3 regions of the Brevibacillus sp. MS2.2 genome follow, and region 1 is predicted to be linked to each of the others. Evidence: predicted binding sites of a transcription regulator. Region 1 holds the regulator's gene; each other region holds the start of a gene.

Region 1 (8,028 bases):
AAACCAACCTCTTTACCCCAGAATGGGTAAGGAGGTTTTTCGTTTTTACAGTAAAAAGTCAAACTCGCGATTATTTTGTCGATAAGTTAGGCCGAATGACCGACAAGTTCCCTCTTGCAGACGGGTCTTGGGGTAGACTAACATGAGAAGGTACCTGATCCAGGCGTTGGAGTAGGCGAGGTTATGAAGGAGAATCGTTCATGAAAAAAATTCTAATCTTTTCCGCTTCCATCGGTAACGGACACAACCAGGCAGCGCGGGCCATGCAAGAAAGCTTGGCTGAGAGTGGTTGCACATCAATGATCATCGATACGTTGGAATATATTAGCCCCACCTTTCACAAGATTTTGCTGGAAAGCTATATGAATCTGCTAAGGCTGTCACCCAAGATGTGGGGCAGAATTTACCATAATACAGAAAAAACCCGTTTCTTCGATATGAATGTGCTGATGAATAAGTTATTGGCAAACAAACTGAAAAAGCTGATCAACAGTGTACAGCCTGATGCCTTTATTGCTACGCATCCGTTTGCAAGCTGTATGCTTTCCGTACTGAAAGGGAGAAATGATTGGAAGGAACCAATCTATACGATCATTACTGACTATACCATCCATCCTTCATGGATTAATCACCATATCAATTATTACTTCATCGGCCATGAACAACTGTATTACCTGTTAGACGTTTATCGACAGGACCATCAAAAATTCATTCCGATGGGCATTCCTATCATGAAAAAATTCAGCTTGCCATTGGACTCCGATTTGATTCGGCAAAAGCTTGGCCTCGCTCCTGGACAAAAAAGCATCATTCTGTCAGGGGGCGGATTGGGTCTCGGCTCGATGGAAAAGGTATTAGATGGGCTAGAAGAGATTAACATTCCGCTGAAAACCTTTGTATTAACAGGGACAAACGATAAGCTGTACAATAAAGTGATAAATCGTACGTATCGCCATGAAGTCGTTCCACTAAAATTCATCAATAACTTCCACGAATACTTGGAAACGGCTGATTTAATTGTCACCAAATCAGGCGGACTTACATCAGCTGAAGTAATGAGTAAACGGGTACCCATGATTGTTTACAACCCTCTGCCTGGACAGGAAGAGAGGAACAGCCACTTTTTGCTCAATAATGGATGTGCGGTACACGCGAATCTGTCAGAGCAATTGATTTATTTTATTGATGAACTATTGCATAGCCCGTCCAAGGTGGATTATATGCGGAGAATGGGACAGAAAATCTCGAAGCCAGATGCTGCACAAAGAATTACCGAGTTCATCATGGATGATATGAATATGTTGCCAGGGAAAGTAGAATAGCGGCCTAGCCAGACAAAATGGAGGAACCCATGACTGTACCATTCGCCATATTATTTGATATGGATGGCACGTTACTTCAAACAGAAAAGCTGTCCACTCCAGCATTTATTCGAACGTTTGACCAGCTTCGTCAAAAAGGGCTATGGCAAGGGGAAACCCCAGACGAACGTGAATTGATCAATGTACTGGGAATGACGATCGAGCAGATCTGGGACAAATTACTGCCGGGTGCGAGTGAGGAAGCTATTCGCTCAGCCGACGCCTTCTTGCTAGACAATGAAATCCAGTTACTCAAAGAAAGAGTGACCGAGCTATATCCGAATGTAAAATCAACCTTGGAAACGCTGCGAGAAAAAGGATTTGCTTTGTTTATAGCAAGCAATGGGCAGGAAGAGTACATCGATGCCATTTGCCAGGAATACGAATTAAAGCCGCTAATGACCGATCTGTACTCAGCTGGCCGTTTCCGCACACATTCCAAAAATGATCTGGTTGCCAAATTGTTGTCTGATTACAAAATCGGGCAGGCCATCATGGTAGGGGATCGTCACTCCGACGTGGAAGCAGGCAAGACAAACGGTTTATTTACCATTGGATGTGACTTTGGTTTTGCCAAACCAGGTGAGCTTGACGGGGCAGATGTCATCATCACCAGCTTCACACAGCTACTGAATCATTTGCCAGCAATCGACACCAATACACAAGAACAAACATAAACCATTCCTCAGGGAGTGGTTTTTTTGTTGATCATGTCCAAGTTTCAAGCGACCCTCTTTTGCCCACACTAGAATGTGTAAGGGACACTTGCGGGCACGCACTAAACCCATTATAATTAACGTCAAAGATAGTCAAAGTCAATAGGTAACCTCAGAAGAACATACACAGAGGAATAGGAGGCGATGACTTGCGTAACATCTCGGACATCATTGAACATCACTTGAAAAGCATCATTACAAACAGTCCCAATGGATCGATCGAGATTCAGCGTAGTGAGCTTGCCGACCATTTTCAATGTGTGCCGTCTCAGATCAATTACGTCATCAATACGCGCTTTACCGTTCAAAAAGGGTACATTGTAGAGAGTAAGCGCGGGGGCGGCGGGTATATTCGCATACGCAAGGTGCAGATTGTCAGCAAAGCACGCTTGCAGGAATTGCTAACAGAGGAACTGATTGGTGAGAGCATCAGTCAGAGCGTGGGAAATGCGATCGTAGAAAGACTATTTGAGGAAGGATTAGTCAACATCAGAGAAGCAACCTTGATGAAAATCGCTACCTCACGAAACGTATTAACGCTAGAAGCTGAATTGCGGGATCGTTTGCGGGCAAATATTTTAAAGCAGATGATCGCAGCAATCTTGTTGAAGTAAAAGGAGGTATGATGTTATGAACTGTGAGGAATGCGGAAAACGACCGGCGACACTTCATTTGACGAAAATCGTCAATGGCGAAAAAACCGAATACCATATTTGCGAGCAGTGTGCTCATGAAAAAGGGGACGTCTTTACCGGCTTTCACAACTTCAGCATCAACAATCTCCTGTCAGGACTTTTAAAATTTGATCCCATGCAAAAGAATGGACGCGAAACGGCAACGAATAAGCCGCTTCAATGCGAAACATGTGGACTCACATATTCTCAATTTAGTAAAAGTGGCCGATTTGGCTGTAGTGATTGCTACACTTTTTTGGGTGATCGACTGGACCCCCTTTTCCGCCGGATTCATGGAAACACACAGCATAGTGGAAAAGTACCAGAGCGGATGGGTGGCAAACTGAAGATCCGTAAAGAGCTGGAGCAACTAAAGCAAGCGCTGCAAAGTCATGTCGCCAGTGAAGAGTTCGAGAAGGCAGCAGAAATGCGCGATCGAATTCGAGCATTGGAACAAAAAATGGCCCAATCGTAGCAAGGGAGGTTAGCTGGTTATGTCCCAAAAGCAGTTTATGCAAAACCCGTGGAGCAATTGGATGAAAGGAGAAGGTCCTGATTCCGACATTGTCATTAGTACACGGCTGCGTATCGCCCGTAACCTGCGCCAGCACCCCTTTCCGTTATTGGCAACGGACTCACAGGGCGAGGAAGTCGTCAGAAAGGTAACGGAAGTAAGCGATTCGGAGGCAATGCGCAAAAGGCATCAGCTTCAGGTCATCCACATGGACCAAATTAATCCGTTAGAAAAAAGGGTGCTTGTAGAAAAGCATCTGATTAGCCCTCACCTGGCAGAGGAATCTCGCAAAGGTGCCGTATTACTTCGTGAAGATGAGTCTGTCAGCATTATGGTTAATGAAGAAGACCACATTCGAATACAGGTACTATTACCCGGGTTTCGTTTGAACGAGGCATGGGAAATAGGTACGAAAATAGACGACATTTTTGAGAAAAACTTGAACTACGCTTTCGACGAAACACGAGGATATCTTACAAGCTGCCCAACCAATGTGGGTACGGGAATTCGTGCATCTGTGATGCTGCACTTGCCGGCGCTGGTGATGACGCAGCAGATCAGTAGAATTTTACAGGCAATTAATCAAGTTGGTCTAGTCGTTAGAGGAATTTACGGAGAGGGCAGCGAAGCTCTAGGGAATCTTTTTCAGTTATCCAATCAGGTCACACTGGGGATGTCTGAGTCGGATATCCTTTCCAATCTCTACGGTGTAGCTAGACAGATTATTGAGCAAGAGCGTGTGGCACGTACTTATTTGCTGGAGCATACTCGGGTTTCGCTGGAGGATCGGATTTTTCGATCGTATGGTATCCTGATGTACGCCCGCACAGTAGAGTCCAAGGAGGCGGCTCAGCGTCTGTCCGATGTACGTCTGGGGATTGATCTAGGCATCATTCCGGATGTATCTCCGCTGGTTCTAAACGAACTGTTAGTCACGACACAGCCAGGGTTTTTACAACACCACGCTGGACAAAAGCTCACTCCGGACCAACGCGATGAAAGAAGGGCAAGGCTGATCCGCGAACGTCTGCGCGTAGTAGAATCACAAGAGTAATCGTAATGGTATCAAGCAATTGTTAACCATATAGAGAAAAAACACGGTTATACGGAGGTGTACGATATGATGTTTGGACGTTTTACAGAACGAGCACAAAAAGTACTGGCGCTTGCCCTGGAAGAGGCGGTTCGTCTCGGACACAAAGATATTGGGACAGAGCATGTGCTGCTGGGACTCATTCGAGAAGGCGAAGGGATTGCGGCGAAGGCATTGCAATCACTTGGGCTTGGCCTCGATAAAATCCAGAGCGAAGTGGAGTCGTTAATCGGGCGAGGAACCGAGCAGTCCGGTAGTAATTACACACCAAACTATACACCTCGCGCCAAAAAGGTTATTGAACTGTCGATGGACGAAGCCCGCAAGCTGGGTCATACCTATGTGGGGACTGAACATATTCTGCTTGGCTTGATCCGTGAAGGAGAAGGCATTGCTGCGAGAATCATGAACAATTTGGGCGTTAGCCTGAACAAGGCACGTCAACAGGTGCTCCAGCTTCTTGGCAGCTCGGAAATGATGGCATCTCATCAACCGTCTGGAGGGAACCCAGCGGCAAATACGCCGACACTGGACGGCTTGGCAAGGGATCTGACTGCAATCGCTCGTGATGGCGGGCTGGACCCTGTCATCGGTCGCCAAAAAGAAATCGAGCGTGTGATCCAAGTACTTAGCAGACGCACCAAAAACAACCCTGTTTTGATTGGGGAGCCTGGCGTCGGGAAAACAGCGATTGCAGAAGGTCTTGCCCAAAAAATCGTGAACAACGAAATTCCGGAGACCCTCCGTGATAAGCGCGTCATGACCCTCGATATGGGAACCGTTGTTGCGGGAACCAAATATCGCGGTGAATTCGAAGATCGTCTGAAAAAAATCATGGACGAAATTCGCCAAGCAGGAAACATCATCCTGTTTATTGATGAGCTACACACCCTGATTGGTGCAGGTGGAGCAGAAGGCGCTATTGATGCCTCCAACATTTTGAAGCCTGCTCTGGCACGTGGCGAGCTACAGTGCGTAGGTGCTACTACGCTGGATGAATATCGCAAGTACATCGAAAAAGACGCGGCACTGGAGCGTCGTTTCCAACCGATTCAGGTTGATGAACCGACAGCGGAGGATGCTATTCGTATCCTGCATGGCCTTCGTGATCGTTACGAAGCCCACCATCGTGTCAAAATTACCGATGAAGCAATCGAGCAGGCAGTAAAACTGTCTGACCGCTATATTACGGAACGCTTCCTGCCTGACAAGGCCATCGACTTGGTCGACGAGGCGGCATCCAAGGTTCGCTTGCAATCCTTTACGGTTCCACCAAACCTCAAAGAGCTGGAGGGACGTCTGGAAGAGGTACGCAAGGAAAAAGACGCTGCCGTACAATCACAAGAGTTCGAGGAAGCAGCAGCTCTTCGCGATCAGGAGCAAAAACTGCGTGAAGAACTGGATAAAACGAAAAAAGACTGGAAAGAGCGCCAAGGTCAGCTAAACATGGAGGTTACGCCAGAAGACATCGCACAAGTAGTGGCGAGCTGGACGGGTATTCCTGTGTTGAAGCTGAAGGAAGAAGAAACAGAGCGCTTGCTGAAGATGGAAGAGATTTTGCACGATCGCGTCATTGGCCAAGATGAAGCAGTCAAATCCATCTCGCGTGCGATCCGCCGTGCCCGTGCTGGTCTGAAAGACCCAAAACGCCCGATCGGCTCGTTTATCTTCCTTGGACCAACCGGTGTGGGTAAAACCGAATTGGCTCGTGCCGTGGCAGAGACGCTTTTCGGTGACGAGGATGCCATGATTCGTGTAGATATGTCCGAGTACATGGAGAAGCATTCCACCGCTCGGCTGGTAGGTGCCCCTCCTGGCTACGTAGGCTTTGACGAAGGCGGTCAACTGACCGAAAAAGTGCGTCGCAAGCCGTATTCCGTTATTTTGCTGGACGAAATCGAGAAGGCTCACCCAGACGTATTCAACATCCTCTTGCAAGTTTTGGATGATGGTCGTCTGACAGACTCGAAGGGACGTACCGTCGATTTCCGCAATACGGTTGTCATTATGACTTCCAACGTCGGAGCCAGCATGATCAAGAAAAATACGACGCTCGGCTTCACGACCAACGATTCGGAAAGAAAGTACCAGGATATGAAGGACAAAGTCATGGATGAGCTGAAGAAGAGCTTCCGTCCTGAGTTCTTGAACCGTATCGACGAAGTCATCGTGTTCCACTCCTTGGAGCAAGAGCACATCGAGCAAATCGTATCTCTCATGACAGAAGAGCTGCGTAAACGTTTGAAAGAGCAAGACATTGATTTCCAACTGACCGAAGAAGCCAAGAAAGTATTGGCAAAAGAAGGCTTTGATCCGGCCTATGGTGCGCGTCCTCTGCGTCGAGCTATCCAGCGTCACATCGAGGATAATTTGTCCGAGGAACTGCTCAAGGGTACGATCAGTAAAGGTGATACCGTCAATATCGAAGCTGAAGAAGGCAAGCTGGTAGTCAAGCGCCTTGAAAAAACGAAATCGTAAGCTGGGTTGAAACGTAATAGAATGCCTCCTGATTCGGGAGGTATTCTTTTTTTGGGTGCGTAATTATGATAAAAGTAGAGAAAGAAATCCAAGTGAGGGTGCGATTATGTCAAAGTATAAAACGAAATACGCGTGTCAAGAATGTGGCTATGAATCGCCAAAATGGATGGGAAAATGCCCGGGATGTAGCAGTTGGAACACTTTGGTGGAGGAAGTGACGGTTAAAACGGCACATCGCCACGAAGGGCTCAGCGGCGGCCAGCGCCAATCTGCGATTCCATTGACCCAGGTAGCCAGTGAAGAAGAGCCACGCATGGATACGACGATCGGAGAATTGAATCGTGTTCTTGGTGGAGGACTTGTTCCGGGTTCACTCATTTTGGTGGGGGGAGATCCGGGAATCGGGAAATCGACATTGCTTTTGCAGACATCATTTGCCTTGGCTCATCAAGGGGCGAAGGTTCTCTATGTATCTGGAGAGGAGTCGGCAAAGCAAATTAAAATTCGCGCAGATCGACTCCATTTGCAAACGCCGCCGATGTTTGTATTGGCAGAAAATGATTTGGATTTGATCGAACAGCATATTAATCAAGTAGACCCGGATGTGCTGATTATTGACTCGATCCAGACCGTGTTTCACCCGACCATCCAATCGGCTGCGGGGAGTGTCGCACAAGTGCGGGAGGCTACTGCCCAATTGATGCGGATTGCAAAAGGGAAAGGAATTGGTACCTTCATCGTCGGTCACGTTACCAAGGAAGGCTCCATCGCTGGTCCGCGTATGCTTGAGCATATGGTGGATGCTGTTCTTTATTTTGAAGGAGAGCGCCACAATACATTTCGAATTTTGCGCGCCGTCAAAAACCGCTTTGGTTCGACAAACGAAATCGGGATTTTCGAGATGAAGGATCGCGGTTTGGAGGAAGTGGCGAATCCATCTGAGATATTTTTGGCAGAGCGTCCATTTGGTGTTGCGGGCTCCACGGTCGTAGCCAGTATGGAGGGCACGCGTCCCGTTTTGGTTGAGCTGCAAGCTCTCGTTGCCCCGACCAGCTTTGTAACGCCACGGAGAACGGCAACAGGGGTCGATCATCAGCGTGTGGCGATGATCATGGCAGTGTTGGAAAAGCGCATGGGCATGATGCTGCAAAATCAGGATGCTTATGTAAACGTAGCAGGCGGGGTCAGATTG
Region 2 (8,028 bases), on a different contig from region 1:
CGGTAGAGAGCATGCTCCAGGGTGGCTTCTCCGCTGTCTTGCCGAAAGGGACAGAAGTAAAAGGACTTGTCATCAAAAACGGCGTAGCCACTGTCGATTTTTCCAAAGACTTCAAAACGTACGAGGAGAAGGACGAAAAGAAAATTGTCGATGCAGTCACCAGGGCGTTGACGGAATTTAGCAACGTCAAAACTGTGCAAATTTGGGTGAACGGAACGCCGTTGACGGAAATGCCAGCAGCCAAAACACCCATAACGCTATTAGACCGGAATCAAGGAGTCAATCTCGAACTGGGCGATGGGGCGGTACCAGGAGATACCTCCAGCGTAACGGTTTATTTCCAAGGACAGTTGGATGATACACGTACGTATTATGTCCCAGTCACTCGCCTGGTTCCTGAAACGGCTGATATCGCCAAAGCAACCGTAGAAGAGTTGATCAAAGGACCGAAACAAGGATCTCAGCTCTTTAGTTCCTTGCTCCGTACGACACGTGTTCTGGATGTGAAGCAGGAAAAAGATTTGGTGACGGTCAATTTGAGCAGTGACATCCTCAAGTATGACGATGGCAAGGAAGCGAGCCCAGAAGCCCTGCAATCGCTTGTCTTGTCATTGACAGAAACGACAGGAGCCAAGCAAGTGCAGCTGCTGGTGGAAGGGAAACCGCTAGCCAGTGGCGAGTTCACCAAGCCAGTGAGCCGCCCGATTCAACTCAATCCCATACAGATGTAAGAAACGAGCCACGCCCGTATTAACGAGCGTGGTTTTTGTTCGCCAATTGTACGTCGTCACTAGCGCGTACGGCCCTCCGAATAACAAGTCCAAGCACAAGCGATGGGATCGTGACAAAAAGACCTGCCACAAAGCCGACTATGCGTGGGTCTGCCATCGTCAGAATCCAACCGCCAAGGAGCATGGACAGACCGATCAGGATGTTTGAGATCGTCGCATCCAAGGCAAATACTCTGCCATGGTAGCTGGGGGTGACATGGCGCATGATCAACGTATTCAGGCTGGCGTTCCCCATTCCTCCCGCGACGGTGGAGAGCGCAAAGAACAGTGCCGTTACATAAATCGTGGGTGAAAAGCTGGTCAATAGCAGTGCAAAGCCTTCCAAAGCGAAGCTGCTCGCAGCCACTTCGTTAAAGTATCGTTGAAAGCGCTGAGCGAGCATCCCCCCGATGATGAAGCCAAGTCCGATTGCACCATACAACAGACCAATTCCCCATTCACCGGCAGAAAACACTTGATAGGCATAGACACTGATCAGGACATTGATAATCCCCCCGCCGATTGGCCATACGGCTTTTAGCAACAAGATGGCGTACACAATCGGTGTGGATGTGATGGCGCGGATCACCTCTCCGTAGGTAGAGACTTTAGCAGCCTGCCGCAATTGCACGTTAGTAACGGAGTCGTTTGGGGAGGCGGGTACCTTCAGCCTAGCCAGAAACAGAGCCGAGGCGAAAAAGGAGAGGGCATTGAAAAGAAAAGCCAGATCACTTCCCCAGAGTGCAACAAAAATACCGCCGATCAACGAACCGATGGCCATGACAATTCCAAAGGTACTTTGATCAAGTGCGTTCGCCGTCGCCAATTCCTCAGGGTCAACGATTTTGGGGAGCAGGGACATTCGAGCCGGATTGTAGAGCGACGAAAAGGCAACCAACAAGAACGTCCCCTCATAGACGATCCACAAATCTGACTTTTCTGACACCAACAGAAATGAAAGAGCAATGAATCCGCGAACGAGATCACAGGCGACCATCACTTTTTTTCGATCAAAACGGTCTGCCATTAGACCACCAAGCGGACCAAAAATCAAGTGAGGCAGCGTACGTAGTGCGAGGGTAATGCCCACAGCGATAGCTGTTCCTGTTATTTCGAGCAGCAAGGCGAGCACAGCAACGCTGTTAAACCAATCTCCGATTCCGCTTAAGAAATTGGCCGTTAAAAGACGCCGTAAATTCGGCTTTTTCAAGAGAAACAGGAAGCTCATAAGCAGATTCACCTACAATCAAATTAATTGAATATCTAATTAGATGATATTTAAATTGATTGATGGACGCAAGTAATTTTTGTATGAGGGAGGAAGTGACAAGAATATTTGCAATTGACGTAAATAAGGAAGAGGCGTTTGTGCAGTGGCAGATCGTTTCCTGCCTCTGGTATAATGAGCGGAGTGTAACAAAGCGATTTAGGAGGAACTTGGAATGAGAGTGGATGGCCGTGCCCATGATCAATTGCGCCCTGTAACGATTACGCGCAATTACATTAAACACGCAGAAGGATCGTGCCTGATTGAAGTCGGAGACACAAAGGTGATTTGTACGGCGACTTTGGAGGACCGGGTACCGCCTTTTATGCGTGGTGGCGGGAAGGGCTGGATCACAGCCGAGTATTCCATGCTTCCCCGAGCAACAGCGACCCGCAACGCGCGTGAGTCGTCCAAAGGAAAAGTCGGCGGACGAACAATGGAAATTCAGCGTCTGATCGGACGTGCTCTACGCTCCGTTGTGAACCTGGAAGCAATGGGTGAACGCACCATTTGGTTGGATTGCGATGTCATTCAGGCAGACGGAGGTACACGGACAGCTTCGATTACTGGAGCCTTCGTAGCAATGGTAGACGCGATGCAAAAGCTGGTGGATAGTGGCACCTGGAAACAGTTGCCGCTCAACGACTTCCTGGCAGCCACCTCCGTAGGAGTAGTCGGCGAGGAAGCAGTGCTCGATCTCAACTACAAAGAAGATTCTACAGCGATTGTCGACATGAATGTCGTTATGACGGGAAAAGGAAAGTTCGTCGAGCTGCAAGGAACAGGGGAGGATGCTCCGTTTTCACCTGAACAGCTACAAGAAATGATTGCCCTTGCAAAAGTCGGCATTGACAACTTGATTAACAGTCAAAAAGAGGCGCTCGCAGATGTTACGCTCTCTTTTGCACAATCAGTAGCGGAGGAAAGTCATGCCTAATCGAAAAAAAGTCGTTCTCGCAACACGTAACCAGGGAAAAGTGAAAGAATTCAACAGGCTGTTTGCAGATGCAGGCTGGGAAGGAATTAGCCTCGCTGAATTTGACGGTGTGCCAGAGGTAGTAGAAGACAAGGACACCTTCGAAGGAAATGCCCTGAAAAAAGCAATCGAAATCTCTACATACTTGAATATGCCCGCCCTCGGTGACGATTCTGGTCTGGAAGTAGATGCGCTGGAAGGACGCCCTGGCGTTTACTCCGCGCGCTTTGCCGGGGAAGATGCAACAGACGAGCAGAATTGGCGTAAATTGTTGAAAGAGCTGGAAGAGGTGTCGACGCAGGAACGCACAGCTCGCTTCCGTTGTACGTTGGCGTTGGTGATTCCGGGCGAAGAGCCAATCATTGCCACTGGCGCTTGTGAGGGCGTGATCGCGCGTGAGCCAAAAGGTACAAACGGCTTCGGATATGATCCGGTATTCTACATCCCATCGATGGACAAAATGATGGCCGAACTCATGCCAGAAGAAAAGAACCAGATCAGCCACCGCGCTCGTGCCATGCAACAACTGCTTGAAATTATCAAGTAGACAAGAGAGAAAACAGGAGAGTGAGGTGTGATGGGAATTCTCATCATGAGCGATAGCCACGGCTTGGTTCGGGAAGTAAGCCAGGTCGTCAACCGACATCATGTCGAAAAAATTTTGCATTGTGGCGATTTTTGTGTCGACCATCAGCGCGAGCCGTTTTCCAACATGACGCTTGTCCGAGGCAATTGCGATTCGACAGAAGAGGTGCCGACTGAGCAAGAGACCGAATGGCGAGACCTTCACATCCTGCAAACGCACGGACATCTTTTCGGAGTAAAAGGCTCTCTTCTGCGCCTTCATTACCGTGCAGAAGAGGTCGGAGCAAATGTAGTCGTATTCGGTCACTCTCATGTACCTGTCTGTGGCGTAGAGAGAGACATCTTGTTTCTGAATCCGGGCAGCCTGCAAATGCCGCGCGGTTTCCACGTACCGACATATGCTCATTTAGAAGAGACAGGAACGAGTCCGACAGAAGTTTACATATCAGTGGCGTTTTATGATCATGTAGGCAACCTGGTTTCACAATTGGGAGGGAACTATTCTGTTCGTCGACCAATCAGGTCTTCTTGAAAACTAAAAGATTTGTGCTATACTAGAATGGTTATAATGGCTAGAATATTATCATCCGAGCCTGCGAAGATACCATGGCGCGGCTGGCGATGTTCTGTTGATTCGATTTAGGAGGGGAAGTTTACGTGGCAGCAAATTGGGAAAAGGTAGAGAATAACCAGGGAGTCCTGACGGTTGAAGTAGATGCTACGCAAGTAGACGCAGCATTAGATCAAGCGTTTAAAAAAGTGGTTCAAAAAGTTCAAGTTCCAGGATTCCGTAAAGGAAAAGTACCACGCAAAATGTTCGAATCCCGTTTTGGTGTAGAATCTCTGTACCAAGACGCTCTTGACATTCTGCTTCCAACTGCATACGGACAAGCTGTTCGTGAAGCTGGTATCGAGCCAGTAGATCGTCCAGAAGTAGACGTAACGCAAATGGAACAAGGGAAAAACCTGATCTTCAAAGCGACTGTAACTGTGAAGCCTGAAGTAAAGCTGGGCGACTACAAAGGTCTGTCCATCGAAGAAAAAGACTTCTCTGTAACAGAAGAGAGCGTTGACGCTGAACTGAAGCGTATGCAAGAGCGTCATGCTGAGCTCGTTGCAGTAGAAGAGGGTGCCGCACAAACAGGCGATATCGCTGTAATCGATTTCGAAGGCTTCCAAGACGGAGTAGCTTTTGAAGGCGGTAAAGCGGAAGATTACTCTCTGGAACTGGGTTCCGGTACTTTCATCGCAGGGTTCGAAGAGCAACTGGCTGGCTTGAACATCGGCGAAGAAAAAGAAATTACCGTAACTTTCCCTGAAGAGTACCACTCTCCTAACCTCGCTGGTAAAGAAGCGGTATTCAAAGTGAAGCTGAACAGCCTGAAGCGCAAAAACCTGCCTGCTTTGGATGATGAGTTTGCCAAAGATGTGAGCGAGTTCGACACGCTGGAAGAGCTGAAAGCAGACACCAAGAAAAAACTCGAAGAAAAAACAGCGCAAGAAAAAGATCAATATGTTCGTGAGCAGCTCGTTCTGAAAGCAGCTGAAAACGCTGAGATCGATTTGCCAGCAGTAATGGTTGAGCATGAATTGGATCAAATGGTAAATGAATTTGGTCAACGTCTGCAATACCAAGGCATGACGCTGGAACTGTACTACCAGTTCTCCGGCATGGATGAGAGCCAACTGCGTGATCAATTGCGTGCAGACGCAACATCCCGCGTTCGCACTTCCCTGACTTTGGAAGCAATCGGCAAAGCAGAAAACATCGAAGCAACAGAAGAAGACGTAAACGCAGAACTGGATAAACTGGCTGGTGTATACGGCCGCCCAGCTGATGAGCTGCGCAAAATCTTCTCTGCACAAGATGGCATGGCTGCTCTGTACCGCGATGTGCAAACTCGCAAAACAGTAGATTTGCTGGTTGCAGAAAGCAAAGTAACAGCATAAGCTTAGAAGAACGCATGATTGGTCAGTGGGCAGGCTAACCCTGAGCGCTGGCTGTCAAGACCACAAGGCACGAGTGTATCGTGCCTTGTTTTTCCACCATTGACTTTTTTCGGCAAAGGAGGAAAATACATAATGTTAATCCCTATGGTCATCGAGCAAACAAGCAGGGGCGAGCGCTCCTATGATATTTACTCGCGCCTCCTGAAAGACCGGATTATTCTCTTGGGCACCGAGATTGATGATGAAATCGCCAATCTTGTTGTTGCTCAGCTACTTTTCTTGCAGGCAGAAGATCCGGACAAAGACATATCGCTATACATAAACTCTCCAGGTGGTTCTGTTACAGCAGGAATGGCCATCTATGACACCATGCAGTACATCAAACCGGATGTGTCCACGATTTGTGTGGGCATGGCTGCCAGCATGGGTGCGTTCCTGTTGGCTGCGGGTGCAAAAGGCAAGCGTTTCGCTCTTCCAAATGCCGAAGTGATGATTCACCAACCGCTCGGTGGTGTGCGTGGCCAAGCAGAAGACATTCGCATTCATGCGGAGTGGATTATGAAAACGAAGCGCCAGCTAAATGAGATCTTGTCTGAGCGGACAGGTCAGCCTTATGAACGCGTAGAGCAAGATACAGACCGCGACAATTTCATGAGTGCAGAAGAAGCAAAGGCCTACGGATTGATTGACTCTATTATTGAACGCAAAAACTGACCCGTTGTGAGGTGAAGCGCATGTTTAAGTTTAACGACGACAAAGGCCAACTGAAGTGTTCCTTCTGCGGCAAGTCCCAGGAACAGGTGCGCAAGCTGGTAGCTGGTCCTGGTGTTTACATTTGTGACGAATGTATCGAACTGTGCAATGAAATTGTACAGGAAGAACTGGGCACTGAAGAAGAAATCGATATGAAAGAAATTCCAAAGCCAGTGGAAATTCGCAAAATCTTGGATGACTATGTCATTGGTCAGGATATGGCGAAGAAGTCCTTGTCTGTAGCGGTGTACAACCACTACAAACGGATTAATTCCGGGGCGAAGATCGAGGATGTGGAGCTGCAAAAATCCAACATCATGCTGATCGGTCCGACTGGTAGCGGAAAAACATTGCTCGCGCAAACATTGGCGCGCATTCTGAATGTACCTTTCGCGATTGCGGACGCAACTTCTCTGACAGAAGCAGGCTATGTGGGTGAAGACGTTGAAAACATCTTGCTCAAGCTCATTCAGGCTGCTGACTATGATGTTGAGAAGGCTGAAAAAGGAATCATTTACATCGACGAGATTGATAAGGTAGCCCGCAAATCGGAAAACCCATCGATCACGCGTGATGTATCTGGTGAAGGCGTTCAGCAAGCGCTTTTGAAAATTTTGGAGGGGACGGTTGCGAGTGTTCCACCACAAGGCGGACGCAAGCATCCTCATCAAGAGTTCATCCAAATCGACACGTCGAACATTTTGTTCATCTGCGGTGGTGCATTTGATGGCGTCGAGCAGATTATCAAGCGTCGTTTGGGTAAAAAAGTCATCGGTTTTGGTGCAGACTTCGGCGATGGCGTAAAAGGCGATCTGAAAGCCGGAGAATACCTGAAATACATTTTGCCGGAAGACCTGCTGAAATTTGGTCTGATTCCGGAGTTCGTCGGTCGTTTGCCAGTACTTGCTACTCTGGAGCCACTGGATGAGGAGACGCTTGTGCGTATCCTGACAGAGCCGAAAAACTCTTTGGTGAAACAGTACCAAAAACTGCTGAGTCTCGACGGTGTTGAGCTGGAGTTCGATAACGGTGCGCTCATGCAAATCGCCAAAGAAGCGATTAAGCGCAATACTGGTGCGCGCGGACTGCGTGCGATTATCGAACAAATCATGCTCGACATGATGTATGAACTGCCTTCCAGAGAAGACGTCAACAAGTGCGTCATTACTGAAGAAACGGTTCGCGACAAAGTGAAGCCGCAACTGTTGACCAAAGAAGGCCAGGAATTGCACGAAGAAACAGCATAAGTATTGTCTACACAGACCATCTCGTGATAAGCGAGGTGGTTTTTTTGTTGTTGGTTTACGTCTACGCTTGCGGGGCAATACTACTTGATATCGTTCAAGAGAAGCTTTACATATGCACAAAACGGTCATGAACGTGTTCCCTCACTTCGGGGGACAAAAGCTGACCGCAAGCGAAGACGCATGGGAGGGACTGCATATGGACTATACGACATTGGTCATTGCTGTCATTGAAGTGGTTGTTGGTATCGTGATCGGCACCTACTTTTGGAACTTGCTGCGAGCGCAGAGAAACACGAAAACCTCAACCGAAAAGGAATCACGCAAGGATCTTGATTCCATTCGTAAAATGAGAATGGTTGCGTTGACAGAGCCTCTGTCAGAGAGAACAAGACCAGCGACTTTGGAAGAAATTGTCGGACAGGAAGATGGGCTTCGTGCGTTGCGTGCCGCTTTGTGTGGTCCCAACCCACAGCATGTCAT
Region 3 (8,028 bases), on a different contig from region 1:
GGCGACCCAAGAACCAAAAATATGCGAGTTTCGTTTCCAAACGAAATATAACAAATGGATCGTCCTCGAATCAAAGGGTGCCCCCATCCTGACGAAAACGGGAGATTGTGATGGCTTTATCATCGTATCGCGCGATATTACAGAACGCCGAAATAACGAGGAATTATTACGGAAGGCTGAGAAGCTGTCCGTGATTGGAGAGCTGGCTGCTGGAATCGCTCATGAGATTCGCAATCCGCTCACATCTTTGAAGGGCTTTATCCAATTTCTTTATCCGAGCATGAATGATAACCAGCAGTACGCCGACATCATGCTCTCTGAATTGGACCGGATTAATTTTATTGTGAGTGAATTGCTAGTCTTGGCAAAGCCACATAGCATCCAAATCAAACCTCTTCCGCTCATCCCTTTGCTGGAAAACGTCTTGGCACTATTGAGGTCGGAAGCAAATTTGAAAAACATCCATTTCCGTACCGCATTTGCTTACCATCCGATCATTGCGGGAGAAGAAAACCAGCTCAAGCAGGTCTTTATCAACATCATTAAAAATGCCATCGAAGCAATCGACGGACATGGTGAGGTTCTTATTGCCACCGCCTTAAAAGACAATCATCAAGTACTCATTACGCTCACGGATACTGGCTGTGGAATCTCTGAAGAAATGATTCACAAGCTGGGTGCCCCCTTTTTCACGACAAAAGAAAACGGGACTGGCCTCGGCCTCATGATCAGCAGCAAAATCATGAAAGACCACAACGGCAGTCTGGAAATTAAAAGCAGGGAGCACGAAGGTACAGTGGTAGAGATAACACTGCCGATTGTACCAGACCAAATTGGGTCATCCTAGAAAGGTGTACATCTCATCTCAGCGGAGGTGCCCTATGGATTTCACCAAAATGAGCACGAGTGAGTTCGTGGCCAAAATTCGCGAATCCCAAGCGAAAAACCTGCGAAGCAGACAGCATCAGGGCTACGGTCATCCCGAAAAACGTTTGCCTAGCAAGCAAGGTATTTAACAAGCAAAAGCCCACCCGTTGAGCTCCTTTGGCTAAAACGGGTGGGCTTTTGTCATTGTTATTGTGGATCCTGCTTATTCAGGTTACGATCTTTTTCGGACTTTTGCTTCTGGGTGCCTTGCGTCTTGCTGCTGTGTCCCTGGTTGCCGCCATTCTTCGTATTACGATTGTTTGACAACAGAATCCCTTCCTTTTCATTCTGGTATTCATGCCAAACGTAGTATGTCCCAAACGGCTTGTTCATAATGAAGAATTACTTCGCTTCACCCATAAATACTTTCTTTCCATCCTCATACTTGTACACGTATACGGAAGCAAAGTCGTTGTCGCCTTTTTCATTGAATGTTACGTTAACGAATTTGCCTTTGTAATCTTTAGTTTTGTGAACAGCTTCCAGCACTTGTTCACGAGTTGGCTTTTTGCCGCCGTTTGCTTTAATCGCTTCTTCCAGTCCGTTCAGCATAACACCCATGGAGTCATAACCAAAGGAAGTGAAGATCCCTACTTTGTTGCCAGTCGCGCTCTCGAAGTCTGTGATCCATTTCTTGCCGTCTTCGGTTGCACCAATATCGCCAACAGTAGAAGTAAAGACTACGTTATTGGCATTTTCCGCACCAGCAATTTTCACCATGTCAGCAGAGTCGTAGCCATCTCCACCCATAAAGACACCTTTGAAGCCTTTTTCACGTGCTTGCTTCACGATGATTCCTGCATCAGAGTAGTATCCACCGAAGTAAATCATCTCTGGATTTTTCGCAAGGATTTGGGTGATGATCGCACTATAATCCTTCTCGCCTGCCGTTACCCCTTCAAAGCCGAGAACTTGTACGCCGTCTTTTTCAAATTGCTTTTTCACTTCTTCCGCAAGACCTTGTCCATAAGCAGCCTTGTCATGCATAACGAACGCCGTTTTGACATTCAACTGATTTTTGGCAAAAATAGCAGCCTTGGAGCCTTGCTGATCATCACGCGCACAAATGCGGTGTACGATCTTCTTGCCTTGCTCAGTTAAATCTGAACCCGTTGCAGAAGGAGATACCATTACGAGCTTCTCTTGCTCGTATTGCGCTGCTGCTGTGATCGAAGCACCTGTTGTAGCATGGCCAACTACTCCGACTACGTCAGGATTTGAAATCAACATTTGTGCGACTGCTACCCCTTGTTTCGGGTCAGCCTGGTCGTCTTGCGCGGACAATTCAACATCAAAGCCAAGTGCTTTGAATGCCTCCTTTTTTTCTTTCAATGCATATTCAGCACCAGCTTTTGCTGTGCTTCCGTAATCGGAGTACTGACCTGACATCGGACCAACTACAGCAATCACGAGCTTCTCAGTAGTTCCGCTTGCACCGCCCGTGCTTCCTCCGCTATTGTTGCTCGGCTGTGGTGTCGCGCTTTGTCCACCAGTCCCTGTACCTCCACCACAGCCCGCGAGCAATGTGCTCAGAGCAAATGTTGCAGCCAGTATCGACAATGATTTCTGTTTTTTCATAGCAAAACATCCCCCTCTTTATTTATAAGCAAACTATGAATCACAATCTTATTGTAGGATATTTTAGAAAATTTGCAATAGAAATGATTGAAAGAAGAATCAATTAAAAAGCCTCTATCGCTGTCTGCTGATAGAGGCGTACACGTGTCGTATTAAAGCAAATAGCCACTTCTACGCATAGAAGTGGCTATCTTGATGAGAAGTTCCATTCATTTCTAGGAATTAATTGGAATGCTCAGCTTGTAAGTGAGCGTTTTTGCATCGTACTCTACTTTTGCACCCAATTCTTGGGCAATGAATACGAGAGGAACGAGCACTGCTCCGGTCACTGGACGTGGCGGATTTGCTACACTGGTTTCTTTGCCGTTTTTATAAGCAAAGTTTTTGTTTTCGTACATACGCAGAGCGTACGTATTGTCTTTGGCAACCAGCAGAGATTTGGTCGTGCTATCCCATGCTGCGGAACCACCCAAAGCAATCGCCAATGTGCTCGCATTCACATACGCAACACCATTTTCAGTAACGATTTCTTGTGGGAATGGGAACTCCTTGCCGTTTAGCTGAACCTTGATTTTTTGTTGCTGTACAGGAGCAGGCGCAGGCGCCGTTTGGGCAAACGCAGCCGTTGCCGCTACACTTCCTGTTAGAAGAGCCGCTGTCAGCATCATTGTAGAAAACTTGCGAAGCATAATAAACACCCCTTAAATATCATGAAATGAATTCCAATTTTGTAAAGTTCGACACGAATCAACTTTTTCCTTCTTTTTTATCCCATACATTTCCTATGTAATTCTCTCACTAAACATGACAAGACTAGGAAAAAAATAAAATATCCCACGAACAAATGTTTTTGTGCACAACCTGTGCATAACATTGTGGATAACTTTCGAAAGTGAGGCTTACCATGGCAGGGGAACGTTTTTTTCTCATTTATCAAGAGGCCAGTGACGAGGAATGCTTATTGACCATTGAACCATACAAAGATCAACAAGAGCTGGCGGAAGCCATCAATCAGCTACAGGCCAAACAAATCGATGAATATACGATCATCAAGGGAAAAAAGATGAAAGCCACGCTGAAACTCGCCGTCGATTTGACCGAAGCCGATGAGAATTCTAAGGAATGAATGTTTTCTTTTTCGAGTAGGTTTAGACAGAGGGAAATTGGCAAACATGGTAGTGAGGGCGCGCACTTATGTGTTTGACCTTCATTGACCTTTTGTGTATGATATTGTTACAAAGAGAGGAGGAAGACTAGATGCATATGAATTTAATTCCAACCGTCATTGAACAGACAAACCGCGGGGAACGTGCTTACGACATTTATTCCCGCCTGCTCAAAGACCGCATCATCTTTCTGGGAACCCCAATCAACGACACCGTAGCCAATATCGTTGTGGCACAGTTGTTGTTCCTTCAGGCGGAAGATCCGGAGAAAGACATTCACTTGTACATAAACAGCCCAGGCGGTTCTATTACTGCTGGTATGGCAATTTACGATACTATGCACTTCATCAAGCCAGATGTATCCACCATTTGTATCGGAATGGCTGCTTCGATGGGAGCATTCCTGCTGGCTGCGGGGGCAAAAGGCAAACGCTTTGCTCTGCCAAACAGTGAAGTCATGATCCACCAACCATTGGGTGGAGCCCAAGGACAAGCGAGCGACATTGAGATTGCCGCAAAACGTATTTTGAAGATGCGTGATCATCTGAACACCATCCTGGCTGAACGCACTGGACAGCCTTTGGAGCGCATCCAAAAGGATACCGATCGCGACAACTTCCTCTCTGCCGCAGAAGCAGTAGAGTACGGATTGATTGACAAAGTCATCACTTCCGAACCGTCTTCCAAAAAATAAGAGATACCTAGTAAAAAAAGAAGCACTCGTGCCTGAACTACGGGCCGAGTGTTTTTTGTATGCCGAGCAAGTCCCAAGAGGCTTCCCTTGGTTTGCTCGGCTTTTTCGATGAATCATGGTGATACTTCCATTAACTGACTGACATAGACCGTCCGGCTATGTCCTGGATTTTTTTCCTCATGTACACGTGCTGTTGACGTTTTTTCGTCTACAGCATCGATCCAAACGGCTTGTCCTTCGTACTCTACCTTGATATGGTCGTCGGAGCTCATAATGGCCTGTGCTCTCGTTACATTCATAAGCGGCTCCCTATTGCTCATCTTCAAGGGCTTGCTTGGCTGACGACGCCCCTGTCATCGTGTCTACAGTTGTTTCTTCAATCAGGCCGTTTTGGTCGGAAACAACTCCACCTCCCAGTCCCTCGTTCACCATCCGATCAATGTCCATATCATAACAATCGCGGCCTTCGTAACACTTATCACGGTTACTCATGTGTCATTCCTCCTTCATGCAATATACATGGTTAGAAATGCCCTGCCCGAAGTGAATTGATACATATTCATCAAGATGATCAACAAAAAAAGACACCTCCCATACGGGAAAAGTGTCTCTCGTGACTCTATTCTTCTTTGCTTACCAGATTCGTAAGGCTGGTGACTGCCTGGGAGGCATCCGGCCCTTCTGCTAAAATGGTAATTTCCGTTCCAGAGCTGATTGCGAGGCTCATGATACCCATGATGCTTTTCGCATTGACCTTCTTGTTGCCTTTTTCTACGAATACTTCCGATGCAAAACGGTTAGCCTCCTGAACGAAAAAGGCTGCTGGACGAGCTTGCAAACCGGTCTTTAACTGAACCACGACCTGCTGTTGAACCATGAATGGACCTCCTCACTTGTAGACTATTATCCTTTAGTATAACATGCATCTACATCGAAATATTTTGTTTTTCTCGTATTTTGTCAGCGATTTCGTTAATTTTTCGCAAGCGGTGGTTAATGCCCGATTTGCTCACTACTCCGCTTGGCACCATCTCACCCAATTCTTTCAAATTGATGTCAGGATGAGCCACTCGAAGCTCCGCGACCTCTCGCAGACGTTTTGGCAAATTCTCCAATCCCATCTCTTGATCGATGAGCTGAATATTTTCCATTTGTCTGGTGGCTGCATTCACCGTTTTGTTTATGTTGGCGATTTCACAATTGTGTAAACGGTTTACTGAGTTCCGCATGTCCTTTACGATTCGAACGTCCTCGAAATACAGAAGCGCCTGATGAGCTCCAATCAAGCTCAAAAACTCTGTAATCTTTTCGCCTTCTTTAATATAGAGAACATACCCTTTTTTCCGCTCGATGCACTTGGCATTTAGTTTATACCGATTGGCGATCTTGGTCAATGCTTCGCAAAAATCCTGATAGGAAGTAAAAATCTCCAGATGATAGCTGGATGCCTCTGGATGATTCACAGATCCCCCCGCCAAAAAAGCTCCCCGCAAATAAGCAGCGCGGCAACAGGACTTCTTCACGATCTCAGGGGCGATTCCTGGGATAAACGACAGGCTTTGATCCATGATGCCCAAGTCTTGCAAAACCTCATTGGCCTTATTCGGAATACGCACAATGTAAACGTTGTTCTTTTTCAAACGCATTTTTTTGCGAACCAGCAGTTCAGCGTGTATCTGAAACAGCCTCTTGATTAACGTGTAAATACGTCGGGCAATCGCCGCGTTCTCTGTCGTCACATCCAGCACCAGTCGTCCGGCTCCAAACTGCAGACTTCCATTCATCCGAATCAAGGCTGAGAGCTCTGCCTTGCTGCAGCAATCGGCACCCTCCGTCATGGTAAGTTCTTTTTTGGTATGCGCGGCGAATGACATCGACTTCACTACTCCTTCTCTATCTTCAGCACCTTCCGTCTTCGTCTGACCAGTGACACAATCTGCTTGCTGACAGCATGTGCATCATGACGTAGGTAACCGTCCTCAAATGTGACTAACGGCCTCGCCACAACATGCAGACCGAGTTGGCGCAGTTGCTTTAAATCACATCGGACAGGAGCTGCTCCTTTTTCCGCGTATTTGTCCAATACATGGGTAGGCAGCTCGGCTGAATTGACAATGATCGTATCCAGAAATGGTCTATCTACATGTTCATACATGACATTCACGTGCCGGGATGCAGAAAAACCGTCTGTCTCCCCCGGTTGTGTCATGACGTTACAAATATAGATTTTCGGGGCTTGTGCGCGTGTAATCGCTTCAAATAACCCGCGTACTAATAAATTGGGCAGGATACTCGTGTACAAGCTGCCAGGCCCAATCAAAATGGCATCCGCGTCGGCAATAGCCAACAGGGCTTCGCTCAGAGGAACAGCATCCTCCGGGTCAAGAAACACCCGCTTGATTTCTTTGCCAGTCAACGGTATTTGGGATTCTCCGATTACGAGAGATCCATCTGTCATTTCCGCTTTCAACTGAATCGATTGCGTGGAAGCTGGCAATACATCTCCACGCACTGCCAAAACCCCGCTTAATGTTTTGACTGCGGTGACAAAGTCTCCAGTGATTTCGTTCATCGCTGCAAGTAATAGATTTCCCAAATTATGCCCTGCTAATCCCGTGCCTGTGGAAAAACGATATTGCATGACTTTTTCCATCAATGGCTCTGTATCGGCCAGAGCAGTCAAGACGTTTCGAATGTCGCCAGGTGGAAGCATATCCATTTCTTCTCGCAAACGTCCAGAGCTTCCCCCATCGTCTGCTACCGTAACAATCGCTGTGATATGCACCGGCTCGTGCTTTAAACCGCGTAGAAGGACGGACAGACCCGTTCCTCCGCCAATAACGACTACCCGTAATGGCCTTGACTGTAGCCTCCCGACTCCCTTAGTAGGCATATGTCACCTCATTATTTCTAATACACATACCACAGGTGGCTATTTATGCGCGTTTCAGTCTTTCCTGCCATCTTATGCTCATTTGTTCTTCTCCATGTCTCGATGACTGACACGGACAGAAAAATCTTTGCCAAAGGTTTCTCCCAAATGTTCTGCAATGGCGACCGAGCGATGTTTGCCACCGGTGCATCCAATTCCTATCACAAGTTGACTTTTTCCTTCTCGCTGGTAATGCGGCAGGGTGTACCCCAAAAAGTCTGTAAGTTTTTCTAAGAATTCTTTTGTGTCCTTGTGCTGCATCACATACTCTGCCACCTCTGGATCACATCCTGTTTTCGGACGCAAATCCTCCACATAATGCGGGTTAGGCAAAAAACGGACATCGAACATCAAGTCAGCGTCTATTGGTGAGCCGTATTTGAAACCAAACGACAATACATTAATCGTAAGTGGTGATCCTTGTTGACCATATTGGTTGATGATTTTTTCTCGAAGCTGAACTGGCTTCAATTGACTCGTATCAATAATCTGATGCGCCCAGCCCTTCATTTCCTCCAGCAAACGGCGCTCAGCGTGAATTCCTTCCAAAGGCGAACCGTTCGGGGAAAGCGGATGTCTGCGACGTGTTTCCTTATAGCGAGAAACCAATGTCTGATCGTTCGCATCCAGATAAAGGATGTGGTACGATAATCCATTCATTTGATTGAGGCTCTCCATAGTTACGGCTAGATTTTCAAAAAACTCACGCCCTCGCAAGTCAATCACCAATG

The links. Region 1 encodes CtsR, which represses protease genes until heat stress. Its sites were predicted from a motif close to ATGGTCAATAAAGGTCAAACA; they were not measured.
Region 2: clpP (ATP-dependent Clp endopeptidase proteolytic subunit ClpP) is a predicted target of CtsR. The motif match lies at 5,635-5,655, and genes of this name have one in related genera.
Region 3: clpP (ATP-dependent Clp endopeptidase proteolytic subunit ClpP) is a predicted target of CtsR. The motif match lies at 3,703-3,723, and genes of this name have one in related genera.

The regions. Positions count from the first base shown of each region.
Region 1 is NZ_JABSUZ010000060.1:16,916-24,943, reverse strand. It holds partial or broken gene HP568_RS29575 (hypothetical protein) at 1-146, shown strand, start outside; gene HP568_RS28895 (UDP-N-acetylglucosamine--LPS N-acetylglucosamine transferase) at 201-1,322, shown strand; gene HP568_RS28890 (HAD hydrolase-like protein) at 1,352-2,038, shown strand; gene HP568_RS28885 (CtsR family transcriptional regulator) at 2,227-2,691, shown strand; gene mcsA (protein-arginine kinase activator protein McsA) at 2,708-3,226, shown strand; gene mcsB (protein-arginine kinase McsB) at 3,246-4,319, shown strand; gene HP568_RS28870 (ATP-dependent Clp protease ATP-binding subunit) at 4,386-6,836, shown strand; gene radA (DNA repair protein RadA) at 6,943-8,028, shown strand, end outside.
Region 2 is NZ_JABSUZ010000058.1:302-8,329, reverse strand. It holds gene HP568_RS28515 (GerMN domain-containing protein) at 1-731, shown strand, start outside; gene HP568_RS28510 (MFS transporter) at 751-1,998, opposite strand; gene rph (ribonuclease PH) at 2,213-2,974, shown strand; gene HP568_RS28500 (XTP/dITP diphosphatase) at 2,967-3,560, shown strand; gene HP568_RS28495 (metallophosphoesterase family protein) at 3,591-4,130, shown strand; gene tig (trigger factor) at 4,256-5,548, shown strand; gene clpP (ATP-dependent Clp endopeptidase proteolytic subunit ClpP) at 5,681-6,262, shown strand; gene clpX (ATP-dependent protease ATP-binding subunit ClpX) at 6,283-7,548, shown strand; partial or broken gene HP568_RS28475 (ATP-binding protein) at 7,745-8,028, shown strand, end outside.
Region 3 is NZ_JABSUZ010000059.1:15,548-23,575, forward strand. It holds gene HP568_RS28670 (PAS domain-containing sensor histidine kinase) at 1-847, shown strand, start outside; gene HP568_RS28675 (DUF4023 domain-containing protein) at 882-1,016, shown strand; gene HP568_RS28680 (branched-chain amino acid ABC transporter substrate-binding protein) at 1,270-2,505, opposite strand; gene HP568_RS28685 (copper amine oxidase N-terminal domain-containing protein) at 2,721-3,194, opposite strand; gene HP568_RS28690 (hypothetical protein) at 3,410-3,631, shown strand; gene clpP (ATP-dependent Clp endopeptidase proteolytic subunit ClpP) at 3,763-4,365, shown strand; gene HP568_RS28700 (H-type small acid-soluble spore protein) at 4,479-4,664, opposite strand; gene HP568_RS28705 (hypothetical protein) at 4,675-4,857, opposite strand; gene HP568_RS28710 (HPr family phosphocarrier protein) at 4,985-5,242, opposite strand; gene whiA (DNA-binding protein WhiA) at 5,292-6,239, opposite strand; gene HP568_RS28720 (gluconeogenesis factor YvcK family protein) at 6,248-7,258, opposite strand; gene rapZ (RNase adapter RapZ) at 7,337-8,028, opposite strand, start outside.